Regions from separate parts of the Erwinia sp. SLM-02 genome, predicted to be linked through region 3. Evidence: predicted binding sites of a transcription regulator. Region 3 holds the regulator's gene; each other region holds the start of a gene.
The links. The regulator LexA, encoded in region 3, represses DNA repair genes until DNA is damaged. The targets are predictions, from matches to a motif close to TNCTGTATGTACATACAGNA.
Positions count from the first base shown of each region.

Region 1: umuD (translesion error-prone DNA polymerase V autoproteolytic subunit) is a predicted target of LexA. The motif match lies at 1,283-1,302, and genes of this name have one in related genera.
Region 2: sulA (SOS-induced cell division inhibitor SulA) is a predicted target of LexA. The motif match lies at 1,551-1,570, and genes of this name have one in related genera.

Region 1 covers NZ_JAQISN010000001.1:924,786-928,065, reverse strand. Annotated here, with positions in the region: gene umuC (translesion error-prone DNA polymerase V subunit UmuC) at 1-841, opposite strand, end outside; gene umuD (translesion error-prone DNA polymerase V autoproteolytic subunit) at 841-1,263, opposite strand; gene licT (BglG family transcription antiterminator LicT) at 1,721-2,566, shown strand; gene PGH32_RS04405 (PTS transporter subunit EIIC) at 2,798-3,280, shown strand, end outside.
Region 2 covers NZ_JAQISN010000001.1:742,393-745,672, reverse strand. Annotated here, with positions in the region: gene yccS (YccS family putative transporter) at 1-753, shown strand, start outside; gene PGH32_RS03465 (TfoX/Sxy family DNA transformation protein) at 768-1,376, opposite strand; gene sulA (SOS-induced cell division inhibitor SulA) at 1,591-2,103, shown strand; gene ompA (porin OmpA) at 2,453-3,280, shown strand, end outside.
Region 3 covers NZ_JAQISN010000002.1:750,604-753,883, reverse strand. Annotated here, with positions in the region: gene plsB (glycerol-3-phosphate 1-O-acyltransferase PlsB) at 1-1,101, opposite strand, end outside; gene PGH32_RS16610 (diacylglycerol kinase) at 1,230-1,598, shown strand; gene lexA (transcriptional repressor LexA) at 1,706-2,314, shown strand; gene dinF (MATE family efflux transporter DinF) at 2,396-3,280, shown strand, end outside.

The DNA of each region.
Region 1 (3,280 bases), on a different contig from region 3:
TTTCTTCCCGCAGCTTTTCCGCCGCGCGCACCGCGTAGTTACACACCGCCTCACGCATATCGGCATAGTCGACGATCCGCGTGGAAAACGATCGCGAACAGAGGATCTGCTGCTTGTCCGGTGCCTGTTCCTCCAGCGCCAGGCACGGCTCACCGCGCAGTTCACGCACCGTGCGTTCCAGCACCACGTTGAAGTGCTTACGGATAATCCACGTGCTCTGCTCTGACAGATCTTTTGCGGTGATAATCCCCATCGCATTCAGCTTCTTGCTAATGCGCCGACCGACGCCCCACACCTCCTCTACCGGGATCAGCGCCATCAGTTTGCGCTGGCGATCCACGTTCGACAAATCCACCACGCCGCCGGTTCGCGTCCACGTTTTTGCCGCGTAGTTAGCCAGCTTCGCCAGCGTTTTGGTCTGGGCAATCCCCACGCCAACGGTCAGGTGCGTGTCACGCTTCACCCGTTCGCGGATCTCGCGCCCGAACTCTTCCAGCACCCGACAGTTGCGCACGCCGGTCAGATCGATAAACGCTTCATCAATGGAATAAATCTCCACCGCGGGGGCGATCTCCTCCAGCGTGGTCATGACCCGGGTACTCATATCGGCGTAAAGCGCATAGTTTGAGCTGAACACGTTCACCCGATGCTGCCGCAGATGATCTTTGATTTTAAAATAGGGTTCGCCCATTTTTACGCCGACCGCTTTTGCCTCCGCCGAGCGGGCAATCACGCAGCCGTCGTTGTTGCTCAGTACGCAGACGGGCTTGCCCTTCAGATCCGGCCTGAACACCGTTTCGCACGAGGCGTAGAACGAATTCACATCCACCAGGGCAAACATCAGTTGCCCAGCGTTTTAATGACGTGCTTCACCACGCCGAAAATTTCGAACTGGTCGGCATCAGGAATGGGAATAATCGAATGGCAGGGATTCATTGGCCGGAGATGCAGATAAGGCCGCAGCATCAGCTGCTTGACGGTAAACTCACCGTCCAGGGCCGCCACCACGATCGCCCCGTGCCCGGCTTTCAGCGAGCTGTCCACCACCAGCATGTCGCCCTCGCCGATGCCGCCTTCAATCATTGAATCACCGCTGACCTTGATAAAATAGGTTGAGCTGGGATGGCTCACCAGCAGGTCATTGAGGTCGATGCGCTGTTCAACATAGTCCTGGGCGGGCGACGGAAAGCCGCAGGGCACCCGGCTGATAAACAACGGCAGGTTCAGAATGGCGCGAATTTCTGCGGGCTGATAAAACTTCATGGTTACGATCTCAAACGATTACTGTATATAAATACAGTAATATTGTTTTACCGGTTTGATCAAGGCAAGAAACCGACGCTTTTTGTAAAGCAGTTGGTAGAAAAGGGAATTTATTTTGCCTCGGTGCCGGGCAGGTTCCCCGGTTTCACTCTCCGCCGTCGAGGCCGCTCACGGACTGACCGATCGTTTTCCACGCTTTTCAGATACGGTTATCGTACCGGGCGACGTTTTAAACGCTTTTCACTGGCCGGTCTGAAAGAGACAAGAGGCGGTTATCGCCCGGAGTCCCCCCTTCCGGGGAGAGTCGGTTCCGATCGTTAAATGTGACCTTGCTGGCAATTAAGATAAAAGAACCGGCTGCATAAGCCCTTCGTACACCCGGCAATTGACTTTCTGGTGCGCGCTCATTTATTTTTTCCGGATAAATGGCCCGCCCCCGTTCCCTCTGGAGCTTGTGATGAAAATAGATCGAATACTGAATAACAATGTTGTTATCACCGTTGATGATAATTTACAGGAAATGGTGGTCATGGGTAAGGGAATCGGCTTTAACAAAAAAGCCGGGGAAAAGATTAATCTCACCAACATCGAAAAAACGTTTTCACTGGATAACCCCTACAGCGACCACTTCAGATCCTTACTGGATCAGGTTTCGAAAGAGTGCATTCTGGCAACGGAGGCTATTATTTCTCTGGCTCGCGGTCGGCTGCCGGGAAAACTACACGACAGCTTATTAATTTCGCTGGTTGATCACTTACACTATGCACTACAGCGGTTTTCAGAAAACATCAGTATTCAAAATGCGTTACTGTGGGAAATAAAAAAAGTTTATCCACACGAGTACGATGTCGGGAAAGATGCCCTTCAGATTATTTATCAGCATACCGGCATACTATTACCCGAAGATGAAGCTGGTTTTATCGCCCTGCACCTGGTCAATGCTCAGCTCAATGATAATATGCAGAACACCATGAAAATCACTCGTTTCATACAGGACATATTAAGCCTGGTGGCCTATCACTTCGATCTTACCTATCAGGAAAAGGCATTAAGCTACCAGCGTTTTGTCACCCATCTTAAATTTTTCGCCCAGCGCATCCTCGATAAAAAGCATCTGGATATTGGCGACCCCGACCTGGCTAATTTGGTGAAGGGGAAATATAAAGACGCCTATGCGTGTGCCGTTAAAATAAGTCAATACAGTGAGTTACATCACGATCACGCCTTAACAATGGATGAACTGATGTTTCTGGCGATCCACATTGAGCAGGTAAAAATAGCGATTTTTAGCGAGGGGAAATAGCGAATCTTTTTGTGAGACACTTCACACAGTGTCATAACATTAAGAAAAACACTTGTCGGGACGGGAGTTTAATATTATAAATTTTTCCATAACAGGATTGTTATCTTCTCGCCGAAACGGCGCGCTGAGCAAAACCTAACTACACCTCCCGAATCAGGTCAACGGGAAGGAAAGTTAGGTTTTTTTTTGCCTAAAATTTCCTTCTCAGGAAAGTCTGACAAGAGGTAAGTTATGGGATATGCCCATTTATGTGCTGAGATCGTATCCGGAGTTGGTGGCCGGGATAATATCGTCAGCGTTATTCATTGCGCCACACGCCTGCGCTTCAAGCTTAAAGACAGCAGCCTGTCTCAGGCGGAAAAATTAAAACAGGTGGCAGGAATCATTACCGTCGTTGAAAGCGGCGGGCAGTTCCAGGTGGTTATCGGCAGCCACGTGGGTGAGGTATACAATCAGCTGGCTGAATATATTCCGGATAATAACCCAGAGGAAAGTGGCGATAAAAATTCCTCATCACCTTCATCTCCACGGGGTTTTAAGGCCATTTTAAACATCACCGTTGATATTATATCCAGCATCTTCGCCCCGCTGCTGGCAATATTGGTGGCTGCGGGATTATTAAAAGGTTCGTTGATCATTGCCACGCTATTCCACTGGCTGAATAAAGATGACGGAACTTACCTTATTCTCTTTGCTGCCAGCGATGCGGTATTT
Region 2 (3,280 bases), on a different contig from region 3:
GAAGGGCAGCTGATGCTGATTGTCGTCACCGGCGTGCTGTTCTTCTTCTTCCGCACAATCCAGTACGCGCATGCCACCATGTTTATTACGCTGCTGGTATTGCTGTGCTTCAATCTGCTGGGCGAAGGCTTTGAAGTGGCGCTGCCGCGTATTGTCGATACGCTGCTTGGCTGCGCCATCGCCTGGCTGGCGGTGGCCTTTATCTGGCCGGACTGGCGTTTCCTGAGGCTGCCTTCGGTGGCCGAGCGCACGCTCAATGCAAACTGCCGCTATCTGGATGCGGTTCTGGTGCAGTACCACCAGGGTAAGGACAACCGTCTGGATTACCGCATTGCGCGCCGTGACGCCCACAACGGTGACGCGGAGCTGGCTGCCGTAGTTTCGAATATTTCGGTAGAAAATAAGGCGGACGGCGCGCTGCGTGAAGCGGCTTTCAGGCTGCTGTGCCTCAATCATTCATTCCTCAGCTATATTTCCGCGCTGGGAGCGCATCGTGAGAAGCTGGAAAATGACGGCCTGCTGCAGTTAATGGATGATGCTGTCTGCTATGTTGATGATATTTTGCATATTGACGTTGTTGATGAGGCCAAAGCGCAGCGTATGATGGCCAGCCTCGCGCAGCGGATACAGCAAACTGAAGCCGATAATGCCACCAAAGAACCGCTGGTATTACAGCAGGTCGGCCTGCTGGTGGCATTGCTTCCGGAAATTGCCCGGCTGAAACAGCAGATATTTCAGCGCTCAGTCAACTAGATTACCGGCCTGACTCAACGATCCCACGGCGAATTCCGTCTGAACCAGTCGCGTAATTCTTCCTTAACATCCGTCGGCAGCGCCTGATAGTGGCTGCCGACTATCGCACCTTCCAGCGCAAGCAGCACCGAAAGCCCGAGGTGCTTATTGTTGGCGCGCAGCTTCAGCCAGCTACGTTTTGCCCCCTGCTCTATCAGCACCGCGATTGAACAGATGCCCACATCGCGCAGCATTGCCTCCATGCGAATGCCCATATTGGGTAAATCTTTGATGCGCCGGTTCATTAGCCGCATCCACAGCTCCTGCCGCGCGCCATTCAGACATAAAGAAGAGAGAGCCAGCAGCTGATCGGGATCGGTCCACAGCGCGCCATCAACCCGGTAATAGTTCAGCTCAACGGATAAACCGCGCTTCACTAAATGGAGCGGCTGCATTTTCCTTTCAATGATGTAGGGCTGTACCTGCTCACAGGCACGTAGATACAGTTCGCCATCGGCAACGACCGCAAAAACGGTTTTTGCTACGGAAAGACTGTAACCGCCGAACTGCGTGCGCGACTCAACCTGCCCCAACGACGCCAACCGCTGTTTAGCCTGTTCAATTCTCTGTTTTGAACTACTCATAGCAACTCCCTGCTCAGCTTAAGAAAATTCGCACAAATCCCAAGAAATCAACATATTGAAACATAGGCAATCTGCATTACAGGTTCAATGAATAAATCCGCTTGCATCAGGTTATCTTGTGAATTTGCGAGGCGTCGTCAAAAAAATAAGGTTGATCTTTGTTCGTCAGCCATATACTGTATATTCATACAGTGACATTGCGAGCGAAGACATCATGCGTACCTATTTCCCGAAATCTCAATCTGTTAATAGCGATAGTGCATTCCACGTTGCATCACGTGTGACATCTGCTCCAGCTTGTGCCGCTGGTTTGATTAGTGAATTAGTTTACAGCGAAAACCAGCCCGGCATGACCCAGCTGTTGCTGCTTCCTCTGCTTCAGCAGTTGGGTAAGCAGTCCCGCTGGCAGCTGTGGTTAACACCGCAACAAAAATTGAGCCGTGACTGGCTGCAGCGTTCGGGCCTCCCTCTTGATAGAGTCATGCAGGCCTCGCATTCAGGGCCAATCACTACCGTTGAAGCCATGATTAAAGCATTACAAACAGGTAATTACAGCGTGGTGCTCGGGTGGTTTGATGAGGAGGTATCGGAAAGCGATCGTGCGCGTCTGCTGGCAGCCGCCAACTGCGGCCAGGCACTGGGCCTGATCATGCGTCCGGATCGGGTAAATTTGCAATCGGGCAGACCACTTAGCGGGTTAAAAATTCATTCAAGTTTGTATCATTAAGTAAAAATGAGATAATTCTCAGGATTTTTTCTCGTGGTACACGCCCTAAGCCCCAGATTATGTTATGACGCGGCTGTACAATAGCTTAGCTGCGTCTCAGACCATTTCTTGTACACATAATTCCCTTCCGAATGTTAAAAAATATGTAAAAATCCCCATTTTTTTATCGGCCATCGTCATATCACACTTGTTAATTTGCTAGTACGTTGTAGACTTTATCTCGCCAGGGTGCTCAATAACCTCCTTTTTTTTGGAAGAGTCACAAATGAGCGTGATAACCCGGCAAAGGATTTAACCAAAGAGCTAAATTTAAGCTCATTGCCTATTTGGATGATAACGAGGCGCAAAAATGAAAAAGACAGCTATCGCAATTGCAGTGGCACTGGCTGGCTTCGCTACCGTAGCGCAGGCCGCTCCTAAAGATGACACCTGGTACACCGGTGCTAAACTGGGCTGGTCTCAGTACCACGATAAAGGTTACTACGGTAACGGTTACCAGGATAACGACGGCCCAACCCATGAAAATCAGCTTGGTGCTGGTGCATTCCTTGGTTATCAGGCGAATCCATACCTGGGCTTCGAACTGGGTTACGACTGGCTGGGCCGTATGCCTAACAAAGGCGACCAGGTTAATGGCGCATTCAAAGCGCAGGGCGTTCAGCTGGCAGCTAAGTTAAGCTACCCGGTTCTGGACAACCTGGACGTTTACACCCGCCTGGGTGGTATGGTGTGGCGTGCTGACTCCACTCAGCAGGTAGTTGGCGGCGATCGCATCAGCGACCACGACACCGGTGTTTCTCCACTGGCAGCAGTGGGTGTTGAATATGCACTGACTCAGAACTGGGCAACCCGTCTGGACTACCAGTGGGTGAACAACATCGGTGATGCAGGTACCGTTGGTACGCGTCCTGATAACTCCATGTTCAGCGTAGGTGTTTCTTACCGTTTCGGTCAGGAAGAAGCTGCTGCACCAGCACCAGCTCCAGCACCAGCTCCGGCTCCAGTTGTTGAAACCAAGCGTTTCACTCTGAAATCTGACGTGCTGTTCAACTTCAACAAAGCCACTCTGAAACCAGAAGGTCAGCAGGCTCTGGATCAGCTGTACACTCAGCTGAGCAATCTGGATCCGAAAGATGGCTCTGTTGTAGTACTGGGCTTCACCGACCGCATCGGTTCT
Region 3 (3,280 bases):
GAACACCGTGGAGTAGAGCTTGTTGCCCTTAAAGGTACGGCGAATAAAGAAGGCACCCAGACGGCGGAAGATCGGGCCGGCAGGCCAGAAGTTCAGGTTGATCCCGGCGGCAATATGCGGCGGTACCAGCCCCTGGTGATAAAGCACGTAGGAGAGCAGCAGATAGTCCATATGGCTGCGGTGGCAGGGAACATAGACAATCTCGTGCCCGTCCTGCGCCAGCTGGCGCACGCGTTCGCCGCCGCTGACGTTCAGGCCCTGATACAGCTTGCTCCAGGTCCAGCCCATCACGCGATCGGTCAGGCGAATAGCCTCGTAAGAGAAGTTAGCCGCAATCTCTTCCATCAGCTCAACGGCATTCTGCTGGGCCTTCTCATGGGAGATTTTCTTGCTGCGCGCTTCATCTTCCACCGCTTTGGCGATGGCTTTGGACTGCAGGAGCTTATTGAACAGATCCTGACGCACCGGCAGGCGCGGGCCGACGGCGGCCAGACGCTGGCGGGCGAAGTGCATACGCGCCACGCGCGCCAGCTTCTGGGCGATGGTTTTATCGGTACCGTGTTCGGTTGCCATGCGGCGCAGAGAAACGATAGGCGAGAAGCGCACAAAGCTGTCGCGGCCCAGCCAGATCACCGCGAAGAACTTCTGGATGCCGTTCAGCACGCGCAGATGCGGCTGCTCAACGCCCTGCACTTCGCGCCCCGGGGCACGGCCAAACATCACCGAGACCGGCACCATCTGCACGTCCAGATCGGGATGGTTACGGTGCAGATCCAGATAGTCATGGAACAGCTTGACCGACTCAACATTCGGGACGAAATAGGGGAATACGCGCGGGCCGTCATGGATAAACACATAACGGGGCAGCACGGTGCCGTCGATCTCCAGTGGGTGCAGGGGATCGGGGAGATCCTGTTTGCGGCACTGTTCGCGCAGAGCAAGGAGATCGGCCTTTGAATCATAAGGCAGCACATACATAATAGGGCGTGAGGTATCAAGCCCGAGTTCGGCAACCGGTTCAGCCGGGATTGCCTTACTTTTTACCAGGAATTTCACTGGCAGATTCAACAGTTTATAATATAAATTACGCCAACCTGACATAGACAACATGAAGCCTCTTGTTAGCAAAGCGCCGCAAGCATACCAGAAAGCGCTAACAGAATCTGTGGTGTTGCAAAATGTGCTACACCCTCTCATTGACGTTTAACTTTCCAAAGGGTTCCCTGAACATGGCAAATAACGCCACCGGACTGACTCGAATTGTAAAAGCAGCAGGCTATTCCTGGAAAGGTATACGTGCTGCCTGGCAACATGAAGCGGCATTTCGCCAGGAAGCGGTCGCCGCTATTATCGCCATTCTTATTGCCTGCTGGCTGGACGTCGACGCCGTTACCCGCGTGCTGCTGATCGGCTCGGTGGTGATGGTGATTATCGTCGAAATCCTCAACAGCGCCATTGAGGCCGTCGTTGACCGTATCGGCACGGAGATTCATCCGCTGGCCGGTCGGGCCAAAGACATGGGCTCTGCTGCCGTCTTGCTCAGTATCTTATTGGCAATTTTCGTGTGGGTAATGCTGCTGATTTCACATTTGCGATAGGTTTTCCAAAATTCAACAAACTGCTGTTTTTTAGCCAGCTTTGGGTTTTCAACACGCAAATACCTGTATATACTCACAGTCGACTGTATAAACAACCAGGGGGCGGGATGAAAGCACTAACGGCACGGCAGCAGCAGGTTTACGACCTGATTCGCGACCACATTAACCAGACCGGTATGCCGCCGACGCGGGCAGAAATCGCCTCGCAGCTCGGCTTCCGTTCCCCAAATGCTGCTGAAGAACACCTGAAGGCGCTGGCCAGGAAGGGCGTGATCGAGATCGTTTCCGGCGCATCTCGCGGTATTCGCCTGATGATGGAAGAGGCCGACGGCCTGCCGCTGATTGGCCGCGTTGCCGCTGGCGAACCCCTGCTGGCCGAACAGCATATCGAAGGGCACTACTCGGTTGACCCGGAACTGTTCAAGCCCAACGCCGATTTCCTGCTGCGCGTCAGCGGCATGTCGATGAAGGATATCGGCATTATGGACGGCGATCTGCTGGCGGTTCACAAAACGGAAGACGTGCGTAACGGCCAGGTGGTCGTAGCGCGTATTGATGACGAAGTGACCGTTAAGCGCCTGAAGAAGCAGGGGAACATCGTTCATCTGCTGCCGGAAAACAGTGAGTTTCAGCCGATTGTTGTCGATCTGCGTCAGCAGACGCTGACCATTGAAGGCCTGGCCGTCGGTGTTATCCGCAACGGCAACTGGCTGTAATCCCCCACCGAATATGACGCGTCGCCCTCTGCGGCGCGTTTTTGCGATCTCTAATCACTCCCTGCTTCCGGTTGAAACACGATGCGACTGCTGACGGCTGCCGATAAAAATCTCTGGCGGCTGGCGCTGCCGATGATCCTCTCCAATATTACCGTGCCGCTGCTCGGGCTGGTTGATACTGCCGTTATTGGCCATCTTGATAGCCCGACCTACCTCGGCGGCGTGGCGATTGGTACGACTATCACCAGCTTCCTGTTTATGCTGCTGCTGTTCTTACGCATGAGCACCACCGGGCTGACCGCACAGGCGTTTGGCGCAAACGACAAGCTCGCTCTGGCGCGGGCGCTAATGCAGCCGCTGCTGCTGGCACTGCTGGCCGGCATCACGTTTATTGTGCTGAAAGCGCCGCTGACCCATCTGGCGTTGGGATTGACCGGCGGCAGCGAGGACGTGCTGCATCAGGCCGATTTATTTATGCAGATCCGCTGGCTCAGTGCGCCCGCCACGCTGGCAAACCTGGTTCTGCTCGGCTGGCTGCTGGGCGTGCAGTATGCCCGTGCGCCGGTGATCCTGCTGGTGGTGGGCAATCTGGTGAATATCCTGCTGGATCTGTGGTTTGTTATCGGCCTGAAGTGGGGCGTGCAGGGCGCGGCGGCGGCGACGGCTATTGCGGAATACGTCAGTCTGCTGGTAGGTCTGCTGCTGGTCTGGCGGGTGATGGTGATGCGCGGCCTGTCGCTGCGCCTGCTGCTCAACGCCTGGCGCGGCAATCTGGCACGCCTGCTGCGGTTGAACCGCGACATTATGCTGCGTTCGCTGCTGCTGCAGGTGTGCTTTGCCTCACTGACGATTTTCGGCGCGCGGCTGGGCAGCGATATTGTTGCCGTCAATGCGGTGCTGCTGATGTTTCTGACCTTCACCGCCTATGCGCTGGACGGTTTCGCCTATGCGGTCGAGGCTTGCTCA